3 regions of the Alicycliphilus denitrificans K601 genome follow, and region 3 is predicted to be linked to each of the others. Evidence: predicted binding sites of a transcription regulator. Region 3 holds the regulator's gene; each other region holds the start of a gene.
What was found. Region 3 encodes HrcA, which represses chaperone genes, less so after heat shock. Its sites were predicted from a motif close to TTAGCACTCNNNNNNNNNGAGTGCTAA; they were not measured.
Positions count from the first base shown of each region.

Region 1: rpoH (RNA polymerase sigma factor RpoH) is a predicted target of HrcA. The motif match lies at 7,977-8,003, and genes of this name have one in related genera.
Region 2: groES (co-chaperone GroES) is a predicted target of HrcA. The motif match lies at 6,298-6,324, and genes of this name have one in related genera.

Region 1 is NC_015422.1:4,121,884-4,131,698, forward strand. Features, by position in the region: gene ALIDE2_RS19605 (cytochrome c oxidase assembly protein) at 1-191, shown strand, start outside; gene ALIDE2_RS19610 (DUF2970 domain-containing protein) at 191-403, shown strand; gene ALIDE2_RS19615 (cytochrome c oxidase subunit 3) at 463-1,347, shown strand; gene ALIDE2_RS19620 (twin transmembrane helix small protein) at 1,421-1,645, opposite strand; gene ALIDE2_RS19625 (SURF1 family protein) at 1,661-2,428, shown strand; gene ALIDE2_RS19630 (hypothetical protein) at 2,370-3,125, shown strand; gene ALIDE2_RS19635 (COX15/CtaA family protein) at 3,122-4,279, shown strand; gene cyoE (heme o synthase) at 4,276-5,202, shown strand; gene ALIDE2_RS19645 (SCO family protein) at 5,260-5,823, shown strand; gene ALIDE2_RS19650 (Bug family tripartite tricarboxylate transporter substrate binding protein) at 5,857-6,867, opposite strand; gene rpoH (RNA polymerase sigma factor RpoH) at 7,010-7,945, opposite strand; gene tnpC (IS66 family transposase) at 8,839-9,815, opposite strand, start outside.
Region 2 is NC_015422.1:809,454-819,268, reverse strand. Features, by position in the region: gene ALIDE2_RS03895 (Bug family tripartite tricarboxylate transporter substrate binding protein) at 1-79, opposite strand, end outside; gene ALIDE2_RS03890 (tripartite tricarboxylate transporter substrate binding protein) at 94-1,074, opposite strand; gene ALIDE2_RS03885 (LysR family transcriptional regulator) at 1,171-2,073, shown strand; gene ALIDE2_RS03880 (lysophospholipid acyltransferase family protein) at 2,114-2,983, opposite strand; gene ALIDE2_RS03875 (lysophospholipid acyltransferase family protein) at 2,992-3,846, opposite strand; gene metK (methionine adenosyltransferase) at 3,980-5,161, shown strand; gene ALIDE2_RS03865 (bifunctional nicotinamide-nucleotide adenylyltransferase/Nudix hydroxylase) at 5,175-6,203, shown strand; gene groES (co-chaperone GroES) at 6,405-6,695, shown strand; gene groL (chaperonin GroEL) at 6,793-8,439, shown strand; gene pgi (glucose-6-phosphate isomerase) at 8,562-9,815, opposite strand, start outside.
Region 3 is NC_015422.1:995,286-1,005,100, forward strand. Features, by position in the region: gene mutY (A/G-specific adenine glycosylase) at 1-595, shown strand, start outside; gene rapZ (RNase adapter RapZ) at 709-1,572, opposite strand; gene recN (DNA repair protein RecN) at 1,578-3,251, opposite strand; gene ALIDE2_RS04765 (NAD kinase) at 3,254-4,150, opposite strand; gene hrcA (heat-inducible transcriptional repressor HrcA) at 4,179-5,183, shown strand; tRNA gene ALIDE2_RS04775 (tRNA-Ile) at 5,236-5,312, shown strand; gene ALIDE2_RS04780 (type I restriction enzyme HsdR N-terminal domain-containing protein) at 5,613-6,083, shown strand; one part of gene ALIDE2_RS04785 (IS3 family transposase) at 6,080-7,026, opposite strand; AL1L pseudoknot at 6,920-7,036, opposite strand; one part of gene ALIDE2_RS04785 (IS3 family transposase) at 7,026-7,314, opposite strand; gene ALIDE2_RS04795 (TolC family protein) at 7,562-8,692, opposite strand; gene ALIDE2_RS04800 (DUF3240 family protein) at 8,821-9,162, opposite strand; partial or broken gene ALIDE2_RS04805 (efflux RND transporter permease subunit) at 9,159-9,815, opposite strand, start outside.

The DNA of each region.
Region 1 (9,815 bases), 1.9 Mb from region 3:
GTCAGTACACGCTGGACCCGGGCGAAAAGAAGGAGTGGCCCGTGGTGTTCGTGATCGACCCGCGCCTGCCCAAGGACGTCACGACGATCACGCTGTCCTACACCTTCTTCGAGGTGGGCGGCAAGATTCCGCAGGCGCCGGAATCGACGGCGGGTGCGGTGCAGGCGCCGGCCAGGGAGGCCGGTTCGTGATGGCGGGCAGCAGCAAGCCGGCGCAGGAGGGCGGCGGGTCGCTCTGGCGCGCCGTGCGGGCCGTGGCCTGGGCCATGATCGGCCTGCGCAATGGCGACGAATACCGCAAGGACCAGACGCTGCTGCGGCCGCTGCAGGTCGTGGGCATCGCACTGGTGGCGCTTTTCCTGCTGGTGCTGCTGCTGATGGGGCTGGTGCACTGGGTGGCCTGACGGCCCGGCCAATGCACGACGACGAATCGAATGAATAAACAGGAGACCGAGGAGCTGACATGAGCACAACGACCCAAGGCACGACGCTGCCGTACTACTACGTCCCCGCGCCGTCCAGCCACCCCGTGCTGGCGGCCGCCGGGCTGTTCTTCGTCATCCTCGGCGCGGCCCTGTGGATCAATGGCTACGCATGGGGCAAGTACTCGCTGGGGCTGGGCCTGGTGTGGTGGCTGTTCGTGCTCTACCAGTGGTTCCGCGAGGCGGCGCATGAGAGCGAGGGCGGGCTCTATGGCCGCAAGATCGACATCTCCTTCCGCTGGAGCATGAGCTGGTTCATCTTCTCCGAGGTGATGTTCTTCGGCGCGTTCTTCACCGCGCTGTGGTGGGCGCGCGCGCATTCCGTGCCGGCCCTGGGCAGCCTGGACAACGCTCTGCTGTGGCCTGACTTCAAGGCCGTCTGGCCCAGCCTTGCGGCCGGCGCCACGGCCTCGCCGGGCAACATCGTCGAGCCGTTCCAGACCGTGGGGCCGTTCTGGCTGCCCACCATCAACACGGCCCTGCTGCTGAGCTCGGGCGTGACCCTGACCATCGCCCACCATGCGCTGCGCGAGGACCAGCGCGGCAAGGCCATCGGCTTCATGTGGACCACCGTGCTGCTGGGCATCGCCTTCCTGTGCGTGCAGGGCTACGAGTACTTCCACCTCTATACCGAGCTGAACCTCACGCTCCACTCCGGCGTGTTCGGCTCCACCTTCTTCATGCTCACCGGGTTCCACGGCTTCCACGTGTTCGTGGGCATGCTGATGCTGCTTTTCATCACGCTGCGCCTGCACAGCGGCCACTTCACGGCCGAGCGGCATTTCGGCTTCGAGGGGGCGGCTTGGTACTGGCACTTCGTGGACGTGGTCTGGCTGGGCCTGTACGTCCTGGTGTACTGGCTCTGACGCCGCGCCACGACGCGCAGCCCATGAAGAAAGCGCCGTGAGGCGCTTTTTTCTTGGGTAGGGGGAGAATCTCTCAGTGCGCGCCGGCGGGCAGGCCGGTGGGCTGGATGTAGCCCAGCTTCCATGCCAGCAGCAGGCACAGGAACAGCACGATCGACAGCCCCACGCGCAGCGCCAGGGCGCGCACCATGCGCTGGCCGCGCTCCTTGTCGTTGCCGCTGCCGCGCATCATGAAAAATAGCGCCGAGCCCAGGCTTGCGATGATGGCGAGAAACGCCAAGGCCACGAGAATCTTCATGGAGTCCATTATCCGGTGAACCATCCCGCACGACGTTCCTTCGGCCTGCGCTTCTGGCTGGTCACGCTGGCCGCCCTGGCCACCATCGTGGCCACGGGCTCGCTCGGGCGCTGGCAGCTGTCGCGCGCCGCGCAGATGCGCGCGATGCAGGCAGCGATCGACGAGCGCCAGGCGATGGCACCGCTGGAGGGAGCCGGGCTGCTGCAGGCGCAGGAGCGCGGCGGCGCGCAGGTGCTGCACCGCAGCGTGCGGCTGCGCGGGCAGTGGCTGCCCGAGGCCACGGTGTTCCTGGACAACCGCCAGATGCAGGGGCGCCCGGGTTTCTTCGTGCTCACGCCGCTGCGCCTGCACGCCAGCCAGCGCGCCGTGCTGGTGCAGCGAGGCTGGGCGGCGCGCGATTTCCATGAGCGCACGCGCCTGCCGGACATCGCCACGCCGGCCGGCGAGGTGCTGGTCGAGGGGCGCCTGGCAGGCCCGCCCGCTCGGCTGTACGAGTTCCAGCCGTCCGGCGAAGGCCAGGGGTCTTCGCGCATCCGGCAGAATCTGGACTTGGCCGCCTATGGGGCCGAGACCGGGCTGGACCTGCTGCCCCTGACCGTGATGCAGACCGGCGCCGCCGGCGACGGGCTGCGGCGCGACTGGGCGCCCGTCGACAGCGGTGTCGGCAAGCATTACGGCTATGCATTCCAATGGTTCGGGCTTTGCGGCCTGGTTGTAATCCTTTATGTCTGGTTCCAATTTGTCCGACGCTTATTCCCCCCGAACCGCCGGCCTCGGGCCTGAGCAGGGCGCCGAGCAGCCGCTCGGCCTCACGGTGCACAGCCTGCCGCACGCCGGCGACGCCATGGCCGCGATGCAGCGCACGCGCGGCAAGGGGCGCTGGCAGATGCTGGCGCTGCTGTTGGTGTGCGCGGCGCCCGTGATCGCCTCGTATTTCACCTACTACGTGATCCGGCCCGAAGGCCGGCGCAGCTATGGCGAGCTCATCGATCCGCAGCGCCCCATGCCGGCCCAGGCCCGGGTGCACGCGCTGGACGGCACGCCGCTCCGCCTCGATGCGCTGCGCGGCCAGTGGCTGCTGGTGAGCGTGGCGGGCGGCGCCTGCGACGCGGACTGCCGCAACAACCTCTACCTGCAGCGCCAGCTGCGCGAAAGCATGGGCCGCGAGAAGGAGCGCGTGGACTGGGTATGGCTGGTCTCCGACGACGCGGAGCCCCCCGCCGACATCGCGCCGGCGCTCGCCCAGGCCACGGTGCTGCGCGCAGACGGCGCCACGCTGGATGCCTGGCTCGCGCCCGCGGCCGGCCATGCGCTGGCCGAGCACCTGTACGTGGTGGACCCCATGGGCCACTGGATGATGCGTTTCCCCGCGCACCTGGACCGATCGGGCGCGGCCAACGCCAAGCGCGACCTGGAGCGCCTGCTGCGCGCCTCGTCGTCGTGGGATCTTGCGGGCCGTGAACAGGAGGAGCGCCCATGACCAGCACGCAGCAGTCTCTCTACGACCTGGCGCCGCTCATCGAGGTCATGGCGCTGGGCGCGGCGATCGCCCTCGGGCCGCTGGCTTGGGTCTGGTGGCGCGGGCGCGGCGGCACGCCCGTTCGGCGCCTGCAGGCGCTGACCGTGCTGACGCTGTTCCTTACCTTCGACCTGGTCATGTTCGGCGCCTTCACGCGCCTGACGGACTCGGGCCTGGGCTGCCCCGACTGGCCCGGCTGCTACGGCAACGCCAGCCCCGTGGGGGCGGTGGCCGAGATCTCCGCCGCGCAGCAGGCCATGCCCACGGGCCCGGTCACGCACGGCAAGGCCTGGGTGGAGATGATCCACCGCTACCTCGCCACCGGCGTGGGCGTGCTCATCATCGTGCTCACGGTGGGCGCATGGCGCCAGCGCGGACGCACGCCCGCGCTGAGCCCGTGGTGGCCCACGGCCACCCTGGTCTGGGTCTGCCTGCAGGGGGCGTTCGGCGCCCTCACGGTGACCATGAAGCTGTTCCCGGCCATCGTCACGCTGCACCTCATCGGCGGGCTGGTGCTGCTGGTGCTGCTGTGCGTGCAGGCCGTGCGCCAGACGCAGATGACCCAGGGCGCGGCGCCCGTGGCGCTGCAAGGTGGCCTGCGTTGGCTGCTGGGCGGAGCGGCCGTGCTGGTGGCGCTGCAAAGCGTGCTCGGCGGCTGGGTCAGCACCAACTACGCGGTGCTGGCCTGCACCACCTTCCCGCAGTGCCAGGGCAGCTGGTGGCCCGACATGGCTTTCGCCGAGGGCTTCCAGATCTGGCGCGCGCTGGGGGTGCTGCAGGACGGTAGCCACATCAGCTTCGCCGCCCTGACGGCCATCCACTACGTGCACCGGCTCGCGGCCTACGGGGTGCTGCTGGTGCTCGGGCTCCTGGTGTGGCGCTTGGCGCGCGCGGGCCAGCTGCGCGACCAGGCGCGCTGGCTGGCGGGCCTGTCGCTGCTCCAGTTCGTCACGGGCCTGTCCAACGTGGTGCTGGACTGGCCGCTGGTGGCGGCCGTGTTGCACACGGGGGGCGCCGCGGCGTTGATCGTGGTGTTGACCTGGGCGCTGGCGGCCAGCCGCAGCATGGCCGATACCGCGCGGGCACCTTCCATCCCCAGGAGAGTTTCCGCATGAGCGCCGCTCCTGCCCCCGCCCCCGCGCCCGCCATGGCGGCGGCGCATGCGCTGCCGTCGCGCGTGTCCCAGTTCTACGCGCTGACCAAGCCGCGCGTGGTGCAACTGATCGTGTTCTGCGCCTTCATAGGCATGGTGCTGGCCGTGCCCGGCCTGCCCAGCGGCGCGCAGTGGTGGCAGATGGCCGTGGCCAGTGCGGGCATCTGGCTCGTGGCCGGCGCGGCCGCGGCCTTCAACTGCCTGGTGGAGCGGGGCATCGATGCCAGGATGAAGCGCACCGCCTGGCGGCCCACGGCCAGGGGCGAGCTGTCCAATGCGCAGACGCTGCTGTTCTCCGCCCTGCTGTGCGCGGCCGGCTCGGCGCTGCTGTATTTCTGGGTCAATCCCCTGACCATGTGGCTCACCTTCGCCACCTTCGTGGGCTACGCGGTGATCTACACGGTGATCCTCAAGCCGCTCACGCCGCAGAACATCGTGATCGGCGGCGCCTCGGGCGCCATGCCGCCGGTGCTGGGCTGGTCCGCCATGACGGACAGCGTGGGCCCCGAGGCGCTGATCCTGTTCCTGATCATCTTCCTGTGGACGCCGCCGCACTTCTGGGCCCTGGCGCTGTACCGCGTGGAAGACTACCGCAAGTCCGGCCTGCCCATGCTGCCCGTCACGCACGGCAACGAGTACACGCGGCTGCAGGTCTTCCTGTACACCCTGATCCTGTTCGCGGGCTGCCTCATGCCCTTCATCTACGGCATGAGCTCGTGGATCTACCTGGCCGCCGCCGTGCTGCTCGGCGCCGGCTTCTGCCTCTACGGCTTCTGGCTCTGGCGCGGCTATTCCGACGCGCTCGCGCGCAAGACCTTCCGCTTTTCCCTGATCCACCTGAGCCTGCTGTTCGCGGCGCTGCTGGTGGACCACTACGTACTGTGATGCGAGGCCATGCTTAAACGTGAAACTCTTAAAAAGATAGCTGCTGGCGCCCTCTGGATGGGCGCTGCAGGCATTTTTTCTGCTTGTACCCCGAAGGGGCCGAAGTTCCAGGGCGTGGACCTTACCGGCGCCGAGTACGCGCGCGACCTGCCGCTTCCCGACCACAACGGCCAGCTCCGCAGCCTCAAGGACTTCGCGGGCAAGGTGGTGGTGGTGTTCTTCGGCTACACGCAATGCCCGGACGTGTGCCCCACCTCCATGTCGGAGCTGGCCGAGGTCAAGCGCGCGCTGGGCGCCGACGGCGACAAGCTGCAGGGCATCTTCGTCACCGTGGACCCCGAGCGCGACACGCCCGAGATGCTCAAGGCCTACATGGCCAGCTTCGACCCGGGCTTCCTGGCCCTGCGCGGCACGCCCGAGCAGCTGGCCGCCGTGGCCAAGGACTTCAAGATCTACTACAAGCGCGTGGACGGCCAGACGCCCACGAGCTACACGATGGACCACTCCGCCGGCAGCTATGTCTACGACACGGCGGGCCGGCTGCGCGTGTACCACCGCTACGGCAGCGGCGCGCAGAGCCTGGCGGCCGACGTGCGCGCGCTGCTGGACGAGGCGCGCTGAACGCCCTCCAGGGGCAGGGCGCCCCCGCGCAGTTCACTCGGCCCGAATGCCCTGCTCGCGGATCACGCGGCTCATCGTGGCCGTGTCGGCCCGCATGCGGTTGGCCAGGCCCTCGGCCGAGGAGCCCACGGCCTGCCAGCCCTGCTGGAACAGCTTGGCGCGCACCTCGGGGCTGCGGGCCGTCTCGCCGATCAGGGCGGACAGCCGCGCGCGCACCGGCGCGGGCATGGAGGCGGGCGCCGCGAAGGCGTTCCAGATCTCCAGCTGGAAGTCGCGCACGCCGGCCTCGGACAGGCTGGGCACGTGGGGCACGAGCGCGCTGCGCCCGGCCGACGTCACGCCGATCAGGCGCAGCTTGCCCGCGCGCTCCTGGGCCTGTGCCAGCGCCGGCGGCAGCAGCGCCATCTGCAGCTGGCCGCCCAGCATGGCGGTCGCCACCTGCGGGTAGCCGGGGTAGGGGATGTGCACGGGGGCGATGCCCGTGCGCGCCTTGAGCAGCTCCGTGCCCAGATGGCCCACTGTGCCCACGCCGGGCGTGCCATAGCTCCAGCGGTCGCCGGCCTGGCGCGCAGCCTGCAGGAAGGCGCGTGCGTCGGCGCCGGCGGGCACGCCGGGCTGGTTCACCGGCGCGGCCAGTACCAGGGGCGAAACGCCGATCAGCGACAGCGGAGCCAGGTCCCGCGCGGGATCGTAGGGCACCTGGGGATTGAGCAGCTTGGCGATGGTCAGGTTCCCGTTGATGAACAGGCCGATGGTGTGGTCGTCCTGCGCCTTGGCCACCGCGTCGGCGCCGATGTTGCCGCCCGCGCCCACCTTGTTCTCCACGATCACCGGCTGGCCGAGGGCCTGCGCCAGCGGTTCAGAGAAGGTGCGCGCCGTCAGGTCGGGCGAGGAGCCCGGCGGAAAGCCCACGATGATGCGCAGGGGCCTGGCGGGCCAGCCCGGCGTGGCGGGCGCGGCGCTCTTGTCGGCCACGGCGGCGCCGCAGGCCGAAGCCAGGGCCAGGGCAAGCAGGCCGCGGCGGGCGGGGGAATGGCGGAACATGGGGGGAACCTCCTGATCGGGGGCGGGCGGGCGGCGCTGCGCCCGCCGGCATGAAAAAGCGCGCGGCCCACCCGGGCCGCGCGCCTCGATTATCCGCCTGTACACCCCGTGCGCACGCACTGGAAGCCAGGCAGGGCAGGGGTCAGGCGTGCTCGACCAATGCCTTCTTCATCTTCTTCATCGCAGCCACCTCGATCTGGCGTATGCGCTCGGCGCTCACGCCGTACTCGGCGGCCAGCTCGTGCAGCGTCATGCCGCCCGAGCCGTCGTCGTTCACCTGCAGCCAGCGCTGCTCCACGATGCGGCGGCTGCGCGCGTCCAGGCTGGCGAGCGCCGAGGTGATGCCGTCGGTGGCCAGCGCGTCGCGCTGGCGCGACTCGATCATGGCCGTGGGCTCGTGGGCCGTGTCGGCCAGATAGGCAATGGGGCCGAAGGCCTGCTCGCCGTCGTCCGACGGGGCGGGGTCCAGCAGCACGTCGCCGCCGGCCAGGCGCGTCTCCATCTCGATGACCTCCTCGCGCTTGACGTTGAGCTGCTCGGCCACCATGTCGATCTCATGGTCGGACAGCGTCTCGCGGTGCGTATCGGCGTCGATGGCGTCGGCCTTGAAGCCCTGCTTCATGGAGCGCAGGTTGAAGAACAGCTTGCGCTGGGCCTTGGTGGTCGCCACCTTGACCATGCGCCAGTTCTTCAGGATGTACTCGTGGATCTCGGCCTTGATCCAGTGCATGGCGTAGCTCACCAGGCGCACGCCCTGGTCGGGATCGAAGCGCTTGACGGCCTTCATCAGGCCCACGTTGCCCTCCTGGATCAGGTCGCCATGCGGCAGGCCGTAGCCCAGGTACTGGCGCGAGATGGACACCACCAAGCGCAGGTGCGAAAGCACCAGGCGGCCTGCGGCCTCCAGGTCGTTGTCCTTCTTGAACTGCTGCGCATAGCGCTGCTCCTCCTCCAGAGTGAGCAGGGGCAGGCGGTTGACGGCGGAGATATAGGCATCCAGGTTGCCCAATGGCGGAACCAGCGCCCATGGGTTCGCGGGTGCTAGCGCCGTCGTGGCAGATGCAGACTGGAATGCCATGTCAGTGGTCCTTTCTTGCATGGGGTTTATATTAGCACTCTGTTGGAGGGAGTGCTAAAACCAAAGTTCCCTGGATATGGATAAGGACGAAGCGGCCGTTCATGGTGTTGTCGATTTCCGCTGAGTTTTGTACTTTTTTCACTGAGTTTTGTACTTCTGACGTGTGTCGTGGCGTCGCTAACTCTATGAATTTCAATGGTTTTTTTCTTGACGGTGCAGCTTTATGAATAGTGTTTTGCTTAAATTTTGAGCAAATTTTCAAAACACCTCTAGCCTTGAGACTCCGTTGGCCGCTTTGGCTCGGGGGGCGGGTCAGACCGGGCTAGCCTTCAGAATGAGGAAGCCAAGCCTAGGAACGGTGGGGTGCAGGCGAAGCATGCGCCTGTTCTTTTGGGGTCGGGCTTGGCTGGAGAGGGTTGTCTGTTCTGGCCGGAGTCTGTTCTGGGGGCTGCTCAGCACCTGAGTGCGCAGATCACTACCACCAAGGATTCGAGTGCATGGCTGCTTCAGGCTGCTAGCTATCACTCGAGGTCGCTGAACGGAAGAACCGTTCCCGTGATGACCTAACACTCGGCGTCTATAGCCTTGAGCGGCGGCTGATCCATCGACACCAGTCATTCGGCTTGACACTACTGTCTCAACTATCTCCTGCACCATCATCGAGCTCACGTTTTACGCGTCGATGAGTACCGCCAAGCGAACTTAGTCGTTGCTCGCCTTCGTGATTTCCCTCGCCGAGCTCAACCGTTGCCGGCAACCGTCAAGCAGCCGCTTGTAGCAACTCTCTGTTGATTCATTTCCAAATCTGGGCCATTTCGGGACGCGTTCACGTTGAAATCTGGTAAGCGCACGGCAAACCCATGTTGACCGCCGCTGGCGGCCATGGCTGATGATCAGATATCGATGGGTTGCCAGCGATGCGGCAGCAGTTCTTCAATCCGGCTGGCCTTGTGCGTGGGCAGCCGGGTCAGCACATCCTTGAGATAGGCATATGGGTCGTGCCCGTTCATGCGCGCTGACTGGATCAGGCTCATCACGGCGGCCGCCCGCTGGCCCGCGCGCAAGCTGCCGGCGAACAACCAGTTCGAGCGCCCCAGGGCCACAGGCCTGATCTGGTTTTCGATCCAATTGTTGTCCGGCGGCAGCTGCGGGTCATCGACGAAGCGCGTGAGCGCTGCCCAGCGCTTGAGGCTGTAGTCCAGCGCCTTGGCCGTCGCCGAGTTGCCCGCCACCTGCTGGCGTTGCAGCACCATCCACTGGTGCAACGCGTCCAGAATGGGCCGACTGTGCTGCTGGCGCACCTGCAACCGCTCTGGTGCCGCCAGGGGCTGAACTTGCCGTTCGATCTCATAGACCCGGGCGAACTGCATCAGGGCCAATTCGGCGATCTGGCTCTTGCCCGCTGCGTGCAGGTCGAAGAACTTGCGCCGGGCGTGTGCCAGGCAACCGGCTTCGGTCACGCCCTGGCTAAAGCTGGCCTTGTAGCCGGCATAGTCGTCACAGATCAGGCTGCCGCGCCAGTCCCCCAGAAAGGCGCGGGCGTGTTCTCCGGCGCGGGACTCGCAGAAGTCATAGACCACGGCCCGCGTGGCTTCAAACGCTCCCGGGGCATAGGCCCACAGGTAGGCCCGGTGCGTTTTACCGCTGCCCGGCTTGAGCATGGCCACCGGGGTCTCATCACCGTGCAACACCCGGTGGCCGAGCACCTCGGCCTTCAGGGCATCGACCAGCGGTTGCAGCCGCGCACCGCAGGTGCCTACCCACTGCGCCAGGGTGGATCTTGGAATCGCCAGGCCGGCGCGACCAAAGATGTTCTCCTGCCGGTACAAGGGCTGGTGATCCTGGTACTTGGCCACCAGCACTTGGGCCA
Region 2 (9,815 bases), 190 kb from region 3:
CCTGGGCACGGGCCCAGCCGGTCAGGGCCAGCGCGGCGGACGCGCCCACGAAGGTGCGGCGGGAAAGTGTGTGTTGCATGGCGTTGCCCTCCTTCAGCGCAGTTGCATGCCCGGCGCGGCGGCCACGTTGCGCCACAGCGCCAGCTCCTTGCGCAGCTCCTCGCCGAACGCGGCGGGCGCGAGGCGCACCGGGTCGGCACCCTCGTGCTGCAGCCGGCCCTTGACCGGTTCGGCGGCGGCGGATTCGTTCACGGCGCGGTTCAGCGCCTCGACGATGGACGCGGGTGTCTTGGCCGGGGCCAGCACGCCCCACCAGGTGGTCACGTCGTAGCCCGGCACGCCGGCCTCTGCCAGCGTGGGCAGGTTGGGGAAGAGGCGCGAACGCTTGGCGCTGGTCACGGCCAGCAGGCCGAGCTGGTTCTCCTTCAGATGGCTCTGAATCGTGGGCACAGTGGCGAAGAACAGGTCCACGCGCCCGGCCAGCAGCTCCACCGTGGCCGGCGCGCTGCCTTTGAAAGGCACGTGCGTCATCGACAGGCCCGTCTTCTGGCGGAACATCTCGCCCGCCAGGTGGTTGATGCTGCCGTTGCCGGCCGAGCAGAAGTTCAACCCCTCGGGCCGGGCCTTGGCCGCCGCCACGAGCTGCGCCACGCTGCCCACGCCGAGCTGCTTGCTGGTGACGACCAGCAGCGGGCCGCGGCCGATCATGGCCACGGGCGCGAAATCCTTCACCGGGTCGTAGGGCAGCCTGGGCTCCACGGCCGCGTTGGTAGCAAAGGTGGAGGTGGCGAACAACAGCGTGTAGCCGTCCGGCGCGGCCTTGGCCACAGCCTGGGCGCCAATGGCGCCGCCCGCGCCGCCGCGGTTGTCCACCACCACGGGCTGGCCCAGCCGCTCGGCCATGTTCTTGGCGATGTCGCGCGCGATGCTGTCGGTGCCGCCGCCCGCGGCAAAGGGCACGATCAGCGTGATGGCGCGCGCGGGCCAGGGGGCCTGTGCCTGAGCTTGGGTCACTACGGCCAGGGAAATCAAGGCCAGGCAGCCCAGGGCGGCCTTCCAGCGGATGGGGAACATGTGTGTCTCTCCTTGGGAATCGAATGCCCGCGAATCCTCGCGGCAACGCGCTTCGCTGTAAATTGCAAATATCTTTTTGATTAATTTGCTTTGCGCATGAATTTCGACCTCTCCGACCTGCGTGCCTTCGTCGCCGTGGCCGATCTCGCCAGTTTTCGCGCCGCCGCCGAGGCGCTGCACCTGTCGCAGCCCGCGCTCTCGCGCCGCGTGGACAAGCTGGAGCAGGCACTGGGCTTTCGCCTGCTGGAGCGCAGCACGCGCAAGGTGGAGCTCAACGCCATGGGCCGCGCCTTCCTGCCGCGCGCGCGGCACGTGCTAGCCGAACTGGAGGGCGCGCTGCTGGGCATGGCCGACCTGGCCGAGCGCATCCACGGTCTGGTCACCGTGGCCTGCATCCCCTCGGCCGTGGACAACTTCGTGGCGCAGGCCGCGCGCGGCTTCCAGCAGCGCTTTCCACGCATCCGCCTGCGTGTGCTGGACCAGCCGGCGCCGGAGATCCTGATGTCCGTCGCACGCGCGGAGGCAGACTTCGGCATCAGCTACCTGGGCACGCAGGAACCCGACCTGGACTTCGACCCGCTGGTGGACGAGCCCTTCGTGCTGGCCTGCCGCAGCGACCATCCGCTGGCACAGCGCCCCGCCATCGAATGGGCCGAGCTGGCCGGCCACGACTGCATCGCCCTGGCGCCGGGTAGCGGCAACCGCTTGCTGATCGAGCAGGGGCTGGCCGGCAACGGCGCGCGCCCGCGCTGGAGCTGCGAGGCGCAGCACGTGCCGGCCGTGCTGAGCCTGATCGAGGCAGGCGTGGGCGTGGGCGCAGTGCCGCAACTGGCGCTAGCCGGCGCCACCAGCGCAGCGCTGGTGAGCATACCCCTGGTGGCACCGCGCATTGCGCGCAGCGTGGGCATCGTGCGCCGGCGCGGGCGGCCGCTCAGCCCTGCGGCGCAGGCGTTCCACGACGCGGTGGCAGGGGCTGCACAAAGACTACGATTTCAATAGCGTATAGCGCCCATCCAGTAGGCGCTGCAGCGATTTTTCTTTAATAGAGCGACGGCTGCCCCTCGGGCCGCGTCTTGAAGCGCTTGTGCACCCAGTAGTACTGCGCAGGCATGGTGCGGATGGCGGCCTCCAGCTCGCGGTTCATGCGCGCCGTGTCGGCCACGTGGTCGTCGGTGGGAAAGTTCTCCCAGGCGGGCGTGAGCTCGGCCACGTAGCCCTCGGGCGTCATGCGGCTGTACAACGCCACCACCTTGGCGCGGCCCAGGCGCGCGAAGCGCGAGAGCGAGGGGATGGTGGCCGCATCGGGCATGGCGAAGAAGGGCACGAAGACCGAGTCGTTGCGGCCGTAGTCCATGTCGGGCAGCAGGTACAGCAGCCCCCCCTTGCGCAGGCACGCGATGATGGGCTTGACCCCGTCGGCGCGGTTGAGCATGCGCACGTTGCCGAAGCGCTGGCGCCCGCCCATGAACCAGGCGTCCAGCGCCGGGTCGGGATTGGTGGCGAAGATGGAGGTGAACTCGCGCCCGGTGTTCAAAGGTAGCGCAAGCCCGCCCGCGTCCATGCTGTAGAAGTGCGGCGCGAAGACGATGGTGGGCGTGTCGCCTTCGAGCTCCTGCACCGCGCCGACGAGCTTCACGCGGCTGCGCACCAGCGCCTCGGAGCCCGACCAGAGCCAGCCCCGGTCGAGGAAGGTCTGGCAGAACGACTCGAACGACTCGCGCGCCCAGGCGCGGCGCTGCTGCTCTGGCACATCGGGAAAGCACAGCTCCAGGTTGCGCAGCGCCACCTTGCGCCGCGGCGCGGCCAGCACGAACAGCAGGCGGCCGATCCACGCGCCCAGCGCGCGCAGCGCGGGCAGCGGCAGGCGGCCGAGCAGGTTCAGCAGGGCAATGCCCGCACGCGACGCCAGCCGCGCCGTCACGCGATGCTCTCCGGCTGCTGCGCCTCGGCGCGCGGCTGCTTGTAGCGGGCATAGCCCCACAGGTATTGGTCGGGGCTTTGGCGAATCAGTCGTTCCATGGCTTGGTTGATCTGCAGCACGGCGGCGTCGAGTGTAGGCGCCAGCGGCTGCTCCAGCGCCTGCAGGTGCAGCACGTAGCCGCGCCCGCGTGGCAGGCGCTCGCAGCGCGCGAGGATGACGGCCGCGCCCGTCTGCTGCACCAGGCGCGCGGCCAGCGTCATGGTGTAGGCCGACTGGCCGAAGAAAGGCGACCACAGACCCTGCCCCTGGGGCGGCACCTGGTCGGGCAGCAGGCCCACGGCGCGGCCCGCGCGCAGCGCCTTGAGCATCTGGCGCACGCCCTGCAGCGAGGTCGGCACGGCCGCGATGCCCGGGCGGTTGCGCGCGGTCTGCATCACCCGCGCCAGCCAGGGCTGGCGCGCGGGGCGGTAGAGGATGGTGAAGGACCCATGCTGCGGCGACCAGCGCCGCGCCCCCTCCTGCACCGACATCTCGAAGCAGCCGATATGCGGCGTGAGGAACACGATGCCGCGCCCCTGCTCCCAGGCCCGCTGCACGCATTCGGCGTTGCGCACCTCGCAGGGGGGCGGCTCGGGCGCCAGCCACAGGCGCGGCGCCTCGGCCACCATGCGGCCCGCATGCGCCACGGCGGCGCGCACGTCACGCAGCCGGTAGCCCGCGCGCGCCGCGTTGGCCAGGAAGCGCCGGCGGTACGTGGGCGACGCGCAGAATGCCACCCACCCCAGCAGCGCGCCGATGGCATGCAACAACCACAATGGCAGCGCAGAAAGAAGGCGAAAAATCGATGGCATTACAATGGCGCGGTCGCCGAGTTAAATGAGCAACTTGCAGGGCGACGTTAAACACAACTGCTAAAGCGTTCGCCACAAAGCTCCGCAAGCTATGGGCAACGCCCAAAAATGCTGAACCATGGAGTTTATTCAAATGGCGAACGACTTCCTCTTCACGTCCGAATCGGTTTCTGAGGGCCACCCCGACAAGGTGGCGGACCAGATCTCGGACGCCATCCTGGACGCGATCTTCGAGCAGGACCCGCGCTCGCGCGTGGCCGCCGAGACGCTGACCAACACGGGCCTCGTGGTGCTGGCCGGCGAGATCACGACCAACGCGCACGTGGACTACATCCAGGTCGCGCGCGACACCATCAAGCGCATCGGCTACGACAACACCGAGTACGGCATCGACTACAAGGGCTGCGCGGTACTGGTGGCCTACGACAAGCAGAGCAACGACATCGCCCAGGGCGTGGACCACGCGAGCGACGACCACCTGAACACCGGCGCCGGCGACCAGGGCCTGATGTTCGGCTACGCCTGCGACGAGACTCCCGAGCTCATGCCCGCGCCCATCTACTACGCGCACCGCCTGGTGGAGCGCCAGGCCCAGCTGCGCAAGGACGGCCGCCTGCCCTTCCTGCGCCCCGACGCCAAGAGCCAGGTGACCATGCGCTACCTGGACGGCAAGCCGCACAGCATCGACACCGTGGTGCTCTCTACCCAGCACAGCCCCGACCAGAGCGAGACCGCCACGAAGATGAAGGCCAGCTTCACCGAGGCCATCATCGAGGAGATCATCAAGCCCGTGCTCCCCAAGGAGTGGCTCAAGGACACCAAGTACCTCATCAACCCCACGGGCCGCTTCGTCATCGGCGGCCCGCAGGGCGACTGCGGCCTCACGGGCCGCAAGATCATCGTAGACACCTACGGCGGCGCCTGCCCGCACGGCGGCGGCGCGTTCAGCGGCAAGGACCCGACGAAGGTGGACCGCAGCGCCGCCTACGCCGCGCGCTACGTGGCCAAGAACATCGTCGCCGCGGGCCTGGCGCGCCAGTGCCAGATTCAGGTGGCCTACGCCATCGGCGTGGCCCGGCCCATGAACATCACCGTGTACACCGAGGGCACGGGCGTGATCTCCGACGAGCGCATCGCCCAGCTGGTGCACGAGTATTTCGACCTGCGCCCCAAGGGCATCATCCAGATGCTGGACCTGCTACGGCCCATCTACGCCAAGACCGCCGCCTACGGCCACTTCGGCCGCGAGGAGCCCGAGTTCACCTGGGAGCGCACGGACAAAGCCCAGGCGCTGCGCGCAGCGGCCGGGCTGTAAGCCCGGCGGCCCCATGTACGACGCCGCCGTCCTGATCGGACGCTTCCAGCCCGTGCACAACGGCCACCTGGCGCTGCTGCGCGAGGCCCTGGCCCGGGCGCGGCAGGCCGTCGTCGTCGTGGGCTCGGCCTTCCAGGCGCGCACGCCGAAGAACCCCTTCACCTGGCAGGAGCGCGCCCAGATGCTGCGCGCCGCCCTGCCCGAACCCGAGCGCGCACGCCTGACCATGCTACCCATGCGCGACTACTACGACGAGCCGCGCTGGGCCGATGCCGTGCGGCAGGCCGTGGCCCAGGCCACGCCGGCCCGGGCACGCCTGGCCCTGGTCGGCCACTTCAAGGACAGCAGCAGCGGCTACCTGCGGGCCTTTCCCGGCTGGGACCTGATCCGCATGGAGCGCCAGGGCACGATCGACGCGACCGCCATACGCGACGCCTACCTCGGCGCCAGCGCCTCCACGCCGGAGGCGGCGCTGGCCCCATGGGCGCCCCACATCCCGGCGGCGACGCGCGCGTGGCTGGAGCAATTCGCGCACACGGCGCATTACCCCGCCCTGCAGGAAGAATGGCGCATGCTGCGCGCGTACCGCAACAGCTGGGCCTGCGCGCCCTACCCGCCGGTCTTCGTCACAGTAGATGCGCTGCTGCGCTGCCAGGGCCGGGTGCTGCTGATCCGCCGCGCCCACGCCCCCGGCAAGGGCCTGTGGGCCCTGCCCGGCGGCTTCGTCGAGCCGCACGACACGCTGTGGCAGTCCTGCCTGCGCGAGCTGGCCGAGGAAACCCACTGCCCCCTGCCCGAAGAGCGCCTGCGCCAGGCGCTGCGCGCGGTGCGCGTGTTCGACCACCCCGAGCGCAGCCAGCGCGGGCGCGTCATCACCCACGCCTATTTCTTCGACCTGGACGACGACGCCCTGCCCGAGGTGCGCGGCGGCGACGATGCGGCACATGCCCAATGGGTGGCGCAGGAGCAGCTGGCCGGCATGGAAGACCAGTTCCACGACGACCACTGGCACATCATCGGACAGCTCCTGGCCCCGGGCTAGGCGCGTATCCGCGCCGGCCGCGGACGCGCGGCAGTGCCATATCCCCTGACTTTCTGGGCCCAGGCCCTTGAAATGGGAAAAAACGGCTTTATTATTAGCACTCGTAAGGGTTGAGTGCTAACAACACCGCCCTACCCCTCAGGCAGCCCGTATGGGCTGCTGTCGTTACCACCCTTTGTTTGTGCATCGCAAGGAGATCCTATGAACCTGCGCCCTCTCGCCGATCGCGTGATCGTCAAGCGCCTGGAAAACGAAACCAAGACCGCCTCGGGCATCGTGATCCCCGACAACGCCGCCGAGAAGCCCGACCAGGGTGAGGTGGTGGCCGTTGGCCCCGGCAGGCTGGACGAGGACGGTGACCGCATTGCCATGAGCGTGAAGGTGGGTGACCGCGTGCTGTTCGGCAAGTACAGCGGCCAGACCGTGAAGGTTCACGGCGACGAACTGCTGGTCATGAAGGAAGACGATCTGTTTGCCGTGGTCGAGAAGTAATTCCCACCCATATCCAAACCATCAATTTTCATAGCTGCTCTCGCTTGATACACAAGCCTTTGCAGCCTTTTTGATTCAAAATTCGTAGGAGCCACACATGGCAGCAAAAGACGTAGTTTTCGGCGGCGAAGCCCGCGCCCGCATGGTTGAAGGCGTGAACATCCTGGCCAACGCGGTCAAGGTGACCCTGGGCCCCAAGGGCCGCAACGTGGTGCTCGAGCGCTCGTTCGGTGCCCCCACCGTGACCAAGGACGGCGTGTCCGTGGCCAAGGAGATCGAGCTCAAGGACAAGATCCAGAACATGGGCGCCCAGCTCGTGAAGGAAGTGGCCTCCAAGACCAGCGACAACGCCGGTGACGGCACCACCACCGCCACCGTGCTGGCCCAGGCCATCGTGCGCGAAGGCAGCAAGTACGTGGCCGCTGGCCTGAACCCCATGGACCTCAAGCGCGGCATCGACAAGGCCGTCACGGCCCTGGTGGAAGAGCTGAAGAAGGCCTCCAAGGCTACGACGACCTCCAAGGAAATCGCCCAGGTGGGTTCGATCTCCGCCAACTCCGACTCCAGCATCGGCGAAATCATCGCCAACGCCATGGACAAGGTGGGCAAGGAAGGCGTGATCACCGTCGAGGACGGCAAGAGCCTGAACAACGAGCTGGACGTCGTGGAAGGCATGCAGTTCGACCGCGGCTACCTGTCGCCCTACTTCATCAACAACCCCGAGAAGCAGGTCGCGCTGCTGGACAACCCCTTCGTGCTGCTGTTCGACAAGAAGATCAGCAACATCCGCGACCTGCTGCCCACGCTGGAAGCCGTGGCCAAGGCCGGCCGTCCGCTCTTGATCATCGCCGAGGACGTCGAGGGCGAAGCCCTGGCGACCCTGGTGGTGAACACCATCCGTGGCATCCTGAAGGTCGTGGCCGTCAAGGCGCCTGGCTTCGGTGACCGCCGCAAGGCCATGCTGGAAGACATCGCCATCCTGACGGGCGGCAAGGTGATCGCCGAGGAAGTGGGCCTGTCGCTGGAGAAGGTGACGCTGGCCGACCTGGGCCAGGCCAAGACCATCGAGGTGGGCAAGGAAAACACCACCATCATCGACGGCGCCGGCAATGCCGACGACATCCAGGCCCGCGTCAAGCAGATCCGCATCCAGATCGAGGAAGCCACCAGCGACTACGACCGCGAAAAGCTCCAGGAGCGCGTGGCCAAGCTGGCCGGCGGCGTGGCCGTGATCAAGGTCGGCGCTGCCACCGAGGTCGAGATGAAGGAAAAGAAGGCCCGCGTGGAAGACGCCCTGCACGCCACGCGCGCTGCGGTGGAAGAAGGCATCGTGGCCGGTGGCGGCGTGGCCCTGCTGCGCGCACGCCAGGCCGTGGGCCAGCTCAAGGGTGACAACCCCGACCAGGACGCCGGCATCAAGCTGATCCTGAAGGCCATCGAGGCGCCCCTGCGCGAGATCGTGGCCAACGCCGGTGGCGAACCCTCGGTGGTGGTGAACGAAGTGCTGAACGGCAAGGGCAACTACGGCTTCAACGCCGCCAACGACACCTACGGCGACATGCTGGAAATGGGCATCCTGGACCCCACCAAGGTGACCCGCACGGCCCTGCAGAACGCCGCTTCCGTGGCCTCTCTGCTGCTGACGACCGAGGCCATGGTGGCCGAGGCCCCGAAGGACGACGCCCCCGCAGGCGGCATGCCCGACATGGGCGGCATGGGTGGCATGGGCGGCATGGGCATGTAATCGCCCGGGCCCGCTGGCGTCTGCCAAGGCGCCATGCAATTCCCTTCAAAAGCCCGCAGGCATTGCGCCTGCGGGCTTTTTTCATGGTGCGCCGCTCCCGGAGGGGAAAGGGTGTCCAAGATTCAGGCCATTGGCGCGAGGCGCCGCAGCAGCCCCGCGGTCGATGCATCCAGCCCCTGGACGTCGCCCGTGGCCAGGCGCGGCTCCAGGTCCCTGGCGATCGTCTTGCCCAGCTCCACGCCCCATTGGTCGAAGCTGTTAATGCCCCACAGCGCGCCGCTGGCGAACACGCGGTGCTCGTAGAGCGCGATAAGCGCGCCCAGCGAGGCCGGGTCCAGGCATTCGAGCAGCAGGAAGGTGCTGGGCCGGTTGCCCGCGAAGCGGCGGTGGCCGTCCTGCTCATGCGGGCGGCCCATCATCAGCGCGCGCGCCTGGGCCAGGGCATTGGCCACCAGGCGCGGGTGCTGCCCCTTCAAGTCACGGCCGGGCTCGCGCAACGCGATGAATTCCACGGGCACGGTGTCCGGCCCCTGGTGGATCATCTGGAAAAACGCGTGCTGGCCGTTGGTGCCGGGCTCGCCCCAGACCACGGGCGCCGTGGCATAGGGCAGCGGATCGCCCTGCGCGTCCACGCCCTTGCCGTTGCTCTCCATCTCCAGCTGCTGCAGATAGGCCGGCAGGCGGCGCAGGCCGTGGCTGTAGGGCGCCATGCTGCGACTGGCGAAGCCGTGGAAGTTGCGGTACCACAGGTCCAGCAGCGCCAGGCGCACGGGCAGGTTGGCCTCCAGGGGGGTGGTACGGAAATGCTCGTCCATGGCGTGCGCGCCGGCCAGGAGGTCCCGGAAGCCCTGCGCGCCGATGGCGATGGCGATGGGCAGGCCGATGGCGGACCACAGCGAATAGCGCCCGCCCACCCAGTCCCAGAAGCCCAGCGTGGTCTCGATGCCGAACTGCGCCGCCGCCTCCAGGTTGGTGGTGAGCGCGTAGAAATGCCGCACCAGCCCGTCCTGGCTGCCGCCCTGCGCCAGGAACCATTCGCGCGCGGCGTGGGCGTTGGTCATCGTCTCCAGCGTGGTGAAGGTCTTGGAGGCGATGAGGAACAGCGTGTTCGCGGGCCGCAGCTGGCGCAGCAGGCTGCCGAGCTCCATGCCATCGACGTTGGAGACGAAGTGCAGGCGCTTGCCCGGGTGGCGCAGGTCGTCGAGCGCCTTGACCACCATGGCCGGCCCCAGGTCCGAGCCGCCGATGCCGATGTTCACGATGTCGGTGATGGCCTCGTCGGCGCGCACGCGCTCGGCAAGCCGCAGCATGGCGTCCAGCGTGGCGTGCACTTCGCGCAGGCCGTTCGCTACGGTATCCGTAGCTTCCAGCGCTTG
Region 3 (9,815 bases):
CGACCTGGCCGAGGCGAAGAACGAGCGCGAGCTGTGGCGCCTGGCCGAGGCGCTGCTGCCCAAGGGCGACCTGCACGCCGCCATGCCGCGCTACACCCAGGGCCTGATGGACCTGGGGGCCGGCATCTGCCTGCCCCGCAACCCGAGCTGCATGCTGTGTCCGCTGCAGAACGTCTGCGTGGCGCGGCGCGACGGCAATCCGCAGGACTACCCGGTGCGCACGCGCAAGCTCAAGCGCAGCGCGCAGGCCTGGTGGCTGCTGCTGCGCCAGGACGGGGCGGGTCGCCTGTGGCTGGAGCGCCGCCCGTCCGCGGGCATATGGGCCGGGCTGTACTGCCCGCCGGTCTACGCCAGCCGCGCCGAGCTGGACACGGCCCTGCCCCCGCCGGCCGCGGGCGCGGCCGAGGACCTGCCGCCGTTCATCCATGTGCTGACGCATCGCGACCTGCACCTGCACCCGGTGCTGGCGCGCGGCGTCGGGGCGGTGGCGGACCCGCACTGCGCCGAGGCGCAGCAGGCCGGCTGGTTCACGCCGGCGCAGTGCCTGGAACTGGGGCTGCCCGCGCCCGTGCGCAGGCTGATCGACGCGCTCTAAGGGCTATCGAAAACGATAGCGTCTACCGCACGGCGTGCAAGGTTTCCAGATGTTCTCATTGCTGAAAATAAGGAGTGGCGGGCGGTGGCAGCTATTCATTGAATAGCGATGCTTCAAATGCCGTCGAGCTCGCGGTGCCGGCGCAGCGTGTTCCAGCGGCCGGTGAAGCGCTCGGCCAGCTGCTCCACCAAGTATACGGAGCGGTGCTGCCCGCCCGTGCAGCCTACGGCCACCGTGACGTAGCTGCGGTGGTTTTGCGCCAGGGCATCGAGCCAATGCTCCAGGAACTGCGTGATGTGCGAGAGCATCAGCGCCACCTCGGGCTGCTGGCGCAGGTATTCGGCCACGGGCGCGTCCTTGCCGGTGAGCGGGCGCAGCGCGGGCTCGTAGTGCGGGTTGGGCAGCATGCGCACGTCGAAGACGTAGTCCGAATCGAACGGCAGCCCGCGCTTGAAGGCGAACGACTGGAACACCAGAGTGAGCTGGCTGGGCGGGACGGCCAGCAGGTCCTTCACGTAGCTCAGCAGTTGCGACGGGCGCAGGGTGCTGGTGTCTATGACGTGGGATTGCGCGCGCAGCTCGGCCAGCAACTCGCGCTCCAGCTCAATGGTCTGCACCAGCGCGCGCCGGCCCTCGATCAGCTCGTCCTGGGACAGCGGGTGGCGCCGGCGCGTTTCGGAAAAGCGTCGCACCAGCGTGCCGGTGGTGGCGTCCAGGAACAGCGAGCGCACCTGCACGCCCTGCTCGCGCAGGCGGTCGAGCTGCTGGGGCACCAGCGGCAGGGCGGTGGCGCTGCGCACGTCCATGGCCACGGCGACGCGGTGGCCGTGGTGCGCGTGCTCCAGCGCGACGAACGAGGCCAGCAGCTCCGGCGGCAGGTTGTCCACGCAGTAGTAGCCCGCGTCCTCCAGCGCGTGCAGGGCCACGGACTTTCCCGAGCCGGACATGCCGGTGATGACGACGACTTCCAGTGACATGGTTCTCAACCCGCTGCGGTGGCGGCACGCGCGCCGTCGAGCATCTCGCGGGCATGTGCCAGGGTGGTGGGGGACTGCTGCTGCCCGCCCAGCATGCGGGCGACTTCCGCCACGCGCTCATCGGCGCCGGCGGTCGCCACGGCGCTGGTCGTGCCCTCGGCGTGGCGGTGCTTGGAGACGATCAGGTGGTGGTTCGCGCAGGCCGCCACCTGGGGCAGGTGGGTGACGGCCAGCACCTGGCGCTCGCGTCCGAGCTGCTGCATCAGTCGGCCGACGGTTTCGGCCACGGCGCCGCCCACGCCCGAGTCCACCTCGTCGAAGATCAGCGTGGGCGCCTCGCCCAGCGCGCTGGTGGCGACCGAGATGGCCAGCGCGATGCGCGAAAGCTCACCGCCCGAGGCCACCTTGCCCACGGGGCGCGGCGTCATGCCCGGGTGGCTGCTGACCAAGAAGGCCACCTGGTCCACGCCGTGCGGGCCGGGCTCGGTCGCCTTGTCCACCTGCACCTCGAAGCGTCCGCCCGTCATGCCCAGGCCCTGCATGGCCTGGGTGATGGCCTGCGCCAGTTTCGGGGCGGCCCTGGCGCGCTTTTGCGACAGTGCGCGCGCGGCCTTGTGGTAGGCGGCGGCCTGGGCCTGCTCGGCTGCCTCGAGCGCGGCCAGGTCGGCGGCGTCGTCCAGGCGGCGCAGCGACTCCTTCCAGCCGTCGAGCAGAGCCGGCAGCTCGGACGGCGTGCGCTTGTAGCGGCGCGCCAGCTGCATCCACTGAGACAGGCGCGCGTCGAGCCGCTCCAGCGCATCGGGGTCGGGTTCGGCATGGCGCAGATAGCCCTGCAGCGAATGCGCCACGTCGTCCGCCTGGGCGATGCACGAGGCCAGCACCTCGTTCATCGCGCGAAAGTCCTCGTGGATGTGCTCGTACGCCTGCAGCAGGTGCTGCGCCTGTGCCAGCGCGGCCAGCGCGCCGCCGGCCTCGTCGTCCTGCAGCGCGGACAGCGCGCCCTGGGCGTTGTCGAGCAGGGCCTGGGCGTTGGACAGGCGCGCGTGCTCGGCGTTGAGCTCGTCCCATTCGCCCTCGCGCGGCGCGAGCCTGTCCACCTCGCCGATCTGCCACTGCAGGCGCTCGCGCTCCTGCTGCAGCGTGTCCTGCGCCTCGCGCGCATGGGCCAGCGCCTTCTGCGCGTCGCGCCAGGCGGTCCACAGCGCGGCCAGCGGCTCGGCCTGCGCGCCGGCGTAGGCGTCGAGCAGGCCGCGCACGGCGTCGGGCCGCGTCAGGCTCTGCCAGGCATGCTGGCCGTGGATGTCCAGCAGGTGCTCGCCCAGGGCGCGCATCTGCGCGGCCGTGGCCGGTATGCCGTTGATCCACGCGCGGCTCTTGCCCTGCAGGTCCACGGTGCGGCGCAGCAGCAGCGCGCCGTCGTGTGCAATGCCGGCCTCTTCCAGCCAGGCGCCGAGAGCGGCCGTGCCGGCGTCGAACTCGGCGCAGATGTCGGCGCGCTGCGCGCCCTCGCGTATCACGCCGGTGTCGGCGCGCGCGCCCAGCAGCAGCTGCAAGGCGTCGATCAGGATGGACTTGCCCGCGCCGGTCTCGCCGGTCAGCACCGTGAAGCCGGCGTGCAGGTCCAGGTCCAGCGCCTGCACGATCACGAAGTCGCGCAGCGCGATCCGTCTCAGGGCCATGGTCAGGAGCCTCCCTCGTTCCAGCGCAGCTTCCTGCGCAGGGTGGCGAAGAAGCTCCAGCCGCGTGGGTGCAGGAAACACACGCGGTGGGCCGAGCGCCGCACCAGCACGCGGTCGCCATGCTGCAGCGAGGCCAGCGACTGCATGTCGAAGTTGGCGCTGATGTCGCGCCCGCCCGCCACCTCGATGGCGATCTCGGTGGCGTCGGACAGCACGATGGGGCGGTTGGACAGCGTGTGCGGCGCGATGGGCACCAGCACCCAGCCCGGGATCGACGGGTGCAGCATGGGCCCGCCGGCCGACAGCGCATAGGCCGTGGAGCCCGTGGGCGAGGCGACGATGAGGCCGTCGGCGCGCTGGTTGGAGACGAACACGCCGTCCACCTCCACCCGCAGCTCCACCATGCCCGAGGTGGAGCCGCGGTTGACCACCACGTCGTTGAGGGCCAGCGCCTCGAAGACGGATTCCCCGCCGCGCTCCACGCGCGCCTGCATCAGCGGGCGCACGTCCTCCTCGTAGTCGCCGTGCAGTATGGGGGTGAGGACGTCCTGGTAGCCCTGCAGCGGAATGTCGGTGATGAAGCCCAGCCGCCCCTGGTTGATGCCCACCAGCGGCGTGCCGTAGGCGGCCAGCTTGCGGCCCACGCCGAGCATGGTGCCGTCGCCCCCCACGACCACGCACAGGTCGCAATGCTGGCCGATGCCGTCCACGTCCAGCGTGTGGTAGCCGGTAAGGCCGGTGCTCGCCGCCGTCTCGGTCTCCAGCGTCGGCTCGCACTCCTGCTGGGCGATGAACCGGGCGATGCTCTCGATGATCTGCCGCGAATTGCCCGACGCCGAGCCGGCAACGGGTACCTGGTATTTGCCTATGACGGCCACGCGACGGAAGATGGGCTTCATGCAGAAATTACATCATTAAAATGGTCCGATGCTTGATGACCGCTCCAAGTTGTTGCTCAAGGCCTTGGTCGAGCGCTACATCGCCGACGGGCAGCCGGTGGGCTCCAGGACCCTGTCGCGGGCATCGGGCCTCGAATTGTCGCCCGCCACCATCCGCAACGTGATGGCAGACCTGGAGGATCTGGGGCTTATCGCCAGTCCCCACACCTCGGCTGGCCGCGTGCCTACGGCCAAGGGGTACCGGCTCTTCGTGGACACCATGCTCACCGTGCAGCAGGAGCAGCTGCCGGCCCTGCAGATCAAGCCCGAGCAGCCGCAGAAGGTGATCGCCAACGCGGCGCACCTGCTGTCCAGCCTGTCGCAGTTCGTGGGCGTGGTCATGGCGCCGCGCCGCACCTCGGTGTTCCGGCACATCGAGTTCCTGCGGCTGTCGGAGCGGCGGCTGCTGGTGATCATCGTCTCGCCCGACGGTGACGTGCAGAACCGCGTGCTCTTCACCGAGTCCGACTACACCCAGTCTCAGCTGGTGGAGGCGGCCAACTTCCTCAACGCCCACTACGCGGGCCTGGCCATGGAGCAGGTGCGCGAGCGGCTCAGGCTGGAGGTGGACAAGCTGCGCGGCGAGATCGCGGCGCTGATGCAGGCTGCGGTGAACGCTGGCTCGCAGGCACTGTCCGAGTCGCAGGAAGAGGTCGTCTTCTCAGGCGAGCGCAACCTGCTGGCCGTGAGCGACTTCTCCGGCGACATGGGCCACCTGCGCCGGGCGTTCGACCTGTTCGAGCAGAAGACCCAGATCCTGCGGCTGCTGGACATCTCCAGCCGCGCCGAGGGCGTGCGCATTTTCATCGGCGGCGAGAGCCAGGTCGTGCCCTTCGAGGAACTGTCCGTGGTGAGCGCGCCGTACGAGGTCGACGGCCAGGTGGTCGGCACGCTGGGCGTGATAGGCCCCACGCGCATGCCCTACGACCGCATGATCCAGATCGTGGACATCACCTCCAAACTGGTGTCCAACGCCCTGAGCCACCACAAGTAGCACATACAATAGCCGCCGCTGTCCCGCCGACGAGGCGCTGGTGGCGCATCCCGGGGCGTTAGCTCAGTTGGTTAGAGCAGAGGACTCATAATCCTTTGGTCGTTGGTTCAAGTCCAACACGCCCTACCAGTAATTATAAGGAAAGTCTGCTATCTTAATGATAGTAGGCTTTTTGTTTTTTGGTGTAATGTAGCCGCTGTGTAGCCACTGACAACATGCTTCTGGGCCAGAGTCAGACTTTGCTGTGATAGCTCGCCGCTGGCGAACCGGAGCTGTCCACGGACGTCGCTCAATTGGGCATTTGAACCTGATGCTGTTCGCAGTCATAGATGCCGTGGATATGGTGTATTTGCTGTCCGTCCGGCATCACCGCCAGCTTTCGTTTGACTTTTCCCGGCTATGGCCGGGTGACAGCACAAGAACTAAACAATGACCATCACTCTCGAAGCCCTCCTCAAAGACAGCGCCTACAAGCTGGGGCAATTCAAGCCCGCGCACATCAATGCGCTGCAAGCCGCTATCTCACTCAAGGACACGGCTAAAAAGCTCACGCCTTACGTCACCTGCCTGGTGCGCGGCAAGCCCGTCAAGCTCACGCCCGAGGAAGCAGTCCGACAGCTCTACGTCATGGTTTTGCGCGACGACCTGGGCTACCCGGTAAAGCGCATGCAGCTGGAATACGAAGTGACCTTTGGCCGCGAGAAGAAGCGCGCCGATATCTGCATTTTCGACAAAGACAAGACCGATACGCCCTATATCCTCATCGAGGTAAAGAAACCGAAGCTCAAGGATGGCAAGGAGCAGCTCAAGAGCTACTGTCATGCCACCGGCGCCCCCATGGGCGTGTGGACCAATGGTGACCTGAACCGCCCCGGCTTTCAAGGAGGCCGATTGGTTTAAGTTGACACCTCTGTCGAGGTGTCGCTGACGGCGAGTTGCCTCCAGTAGTTTGCCTCAGCTTCTGCCGGAGGGATGCCCCCAATCGGCGTGAGCAGTCGGACGTGATTGAACCAGTGCACCCACTGCAGGGTGGCCAGCTCCACGGATTCCCTGGTCTTCCAGGGTCCCCGGCGGTGAATCAGCTCGGCCTTGTACAGCCCGTTGATGGTCTCGGCCAGTGCGTTGTCGTAGCTGTCACCCCGGCTGCCCACTGATGGCTGGATACCCGCCTGGTCCAAGCGTTCGGTGTAGCGTATGGAAACGTATTGACTGCCCCTGTCGGAATGGTGCGTCAAGGCATGGGCTGCTGGCTGGCGGTCATACAGCGCCTGCTCCAGCGCATCCAGCACGAAGTCCGTTTGCATGCTGCGGCTGACCCGCCAGCCCACGATGCGCCGGGCGTACACGTCCACCACGAAGGCCACGTACAACCAGCCCTGCCAGGTGGAGACGTAGGTGAAGTCCGACACCCACAGCTCGTTGGGCCGGCTGGCCTTGAATTGCCGGTTGACGTGGTCCAGCGGGCACGGTGCCGATGTGTCCGGCGTGGTGGTGCGCACTGTCTTGCCACGGCGTGCTCCTTGCAAGCCCATGGCACGCATCAGGCGCTCGACCGTGCAGCGCGCCACTGCGATGCCCTCGCGGTTCATCTGCAGCCAGACCTTATCGGCCCCGTAGACCTGCCAGTTGGCGTGCCACACGCGCTGGATGTCGGCTTTCAAACCCTCGTCACGCTGGACGCGTTGACTGCGCAGTTGCGGGTTGCGTTGCCGGGCTGCGTGGCGCCAGTAACACGACGGGGCCATCTGCAGCACCCGGCAGATGGGCTCGACCCCGTAGTCATCACGGTGGCGGTCGATGTAGTTCTTCAAGACTTCAATCGGCGGTCGAGCTCCGCCTGCGCGAAAAACGCGCTGGCCGTCTTCAGGATGTCGTTGGCCCGGCGCAGCTCTTTGACCTCACGCTCCAGTTCCTTGATGCGCTGGGCGTCTGCCGTGGTGGTGCCGGGGCGCTGGCCGCTGTCGACCTCGGCCTTCTTGACCCAGTCATTCAAGGTCTGCGGCACGCAGCCAATCTTGGGCGCAATCGATTCAATGGCTGCCCACAGCGACGGGTAGTCGGCTCGGTGCTCCTGCACCATGCGAACGGCGCGCTCGCGGACTTCCGGGGAGAACTTCGGTGACTTGTTCATGGCTCCATCTTCTCAAGAGTTGGTGCCTCCTCGAAATCCGGGGCTGTTCACGCCGAACAGAGAGTCGCAGTGACAGGTCAGCTTTCCTTTGACATAAGACATCTGAGATGTGGGAGCGGACGTCGATGGCCTTCATCACCATGCCGTAGGGGCAGAGTCTGCACCAGGCTCGACATCATTGCGACGCCCCCCAAAGAGGCTGCGATTGGGGACAGCAGACGCAACAGTGTTGTTACTCTAATAGCGCTCAATTTGCCACAGTGCTTCGTGATCTATGCCACATCGCATGCGCGTCGATGCGCACCAGCATTGCAGCCTGCAGCGCATCTACCCGCGCCTGTGTTTCTGCCAGGCGAGCCTGCCGCAGACTGCGCAGGGACAGCAGGTATTCGCCGAGCGAAGCTTCGCCCAGTTCCCACGCCCGGCGCGTGCGGGTGTTGGATGCGGTCTGTGCGGCCAGCGCCTGCTGGTGCGACTGCCACTGTGCACATTTACTTTGCGCGGCTTGGACGGCAAGCCATGCACCTTGCTCTATGGCGCGCCGCACATCGGCCGCCTCGGCTTCGGCGGCTGCGGCATTGGCGCTCTCCGTGGCGGCCCGGGCACTGCGGTAGTCCATGCCGAAGGGAACGGAAAGCACTAACCCCACGACGCGTTCGGTGCCGCCACGATCGGACAGGACGCGCACGCCCACGGTAGGGTCTGGCGTACGTTCGGCGCGCGTGCGTTCGGCCACTTTCAACAGGCGCGTAGTTTCGCCGTTGGCCATCGCGATCTCGGCGCTTTCCTGGACGATGCGCGCCTGCCAGGCCTGCGGGCTGTCGGGCAACTCTTGAGGCTCGGGCAATGCCGCCGCAGCGAGGGGCACGGTGATTTCCGGGAACCCCAGGGCCAAGGCCTGCCGGGCCGCCAGCGCCGCGTCGCGCGCCATCAGGGTCTGCGCGGCCTGGGTTGCGAGCTCGGCGTCCAGCACGTCCATCTCGCGCCGTGCTGCATCGCCCAGGGCCACGCGGCGGACCAGGACGTCGCGTTCGCGAGAGAGTAGTTGATCCTGCGCCGCGGTCTCTTCGGCCACGGCGCTGCTGCGCAGCCAGCCCATCCAGGCATCGAGCAGGCGGCGGGCCACTTGGTGTTCGGCATCTTCCAGACGCAGGTCGGCCACGCTGCGGGTGCTACTGCCGATCTCCCGGTCCAGCCGGGCCTTGTCGGGCAAACGGATCGTGCGGCTGATGCCCAGTTCCCATTCGTTGTAGCTGCGCTGCTCGTTGGGGACATAGCGGCGCTGGAAGCCCGAATTGGCCTGGAATTCATGGCTGCCTACATCCAGGGCATGCTGGGTAGCTGCGGCAGCCCGCACGCGCTCGGCCGCCGCGCGCACGGCGGGCTGCGACTGCAGGGCTGCGTGGACTTGGGCCGACGAGGGGAGCCAACCAGGCGCGGGTTCCTGTGCCAGCGTAAACCAGGGAATGCAGGCCAGCGCCGCTGCCGCACAAGGAAAGAGAAACTTCATACCAGCCGCCCCATCGCCATGACAGGCTCCATCCACCAGCGCACGTCGTTGGATGCGATGCGCTGGCGCAGTGCGGCCAGAAGACTGTCTACACGCTCGCGCTCGATCACGACCCACAGCACACGGCGATCAATGCGGCCACGTACCTGCTCGCGGATGGATGCGTGCGTGAAGTCGCTGCTGTGCCCCTCGGCGTGCAGCAGGGTAAAGCCAGGCAGCGTGATGTCGGTCATCAGGGTGCCCGTCACGGCGTCTTCCAGCGCTGGGGGGAACACCAGGTTCAGTCGTATCCATTCAGCGCCTTGCTCGTCATGTGGCGCATTCATTTCCGTGTTCATGCAGTCCCTCCTTTCATCGTTTGACCGAAGCGCCGGTACAACACCGGTAGCAGCACCAGCGTGAGCGCGGTGGAACTGACCAGCCCACCGATCACCACGATAGCCAGCGGGCGCTGGATCTCCGAGCCCGGTCCGGTGGACAGCAGCAGGGGCACCAGGCCAAAGGCAGTGATGGAGGCGGTCATCAACACCGGGCGCAGGCGGCGCAGCGAGCCTTCGCGCACCACCTGATCCATGGGCAAGCCCAGCGCGTGCAAATGGTTGAAGTGTGTGACCAGCACCAGCCCGTTGAGCACGGCAATGCCCAGAAGGGCAATGAAGCCCACCGATGCGGGCACCGACAGGTATTGCCCCGACATCCATAGCGCGGCCATGCCACCGACCAGAGCGAAAGGCACGTTGCCCAGGATCAGCACGGCTTGGCGCGTGGAGCCGAAGGTCATGAACAGCACGAAGAAGATCAGCGCCAACGAGACCGGCACCACCAGACCCAGCCGGGCAGCGGCGCGCTGCTGGTTCTCGAACTGGCCGCCCCATTCCAGCCGGTAGCCTGCGGGCAGGGAGACATCGCGCGCCACGACAGCTCGGGCCTCATCCACGAAGCCCACCAGATCACGCCCGCTCACCATGGACTGGATCAGCGCGAAGCGCGA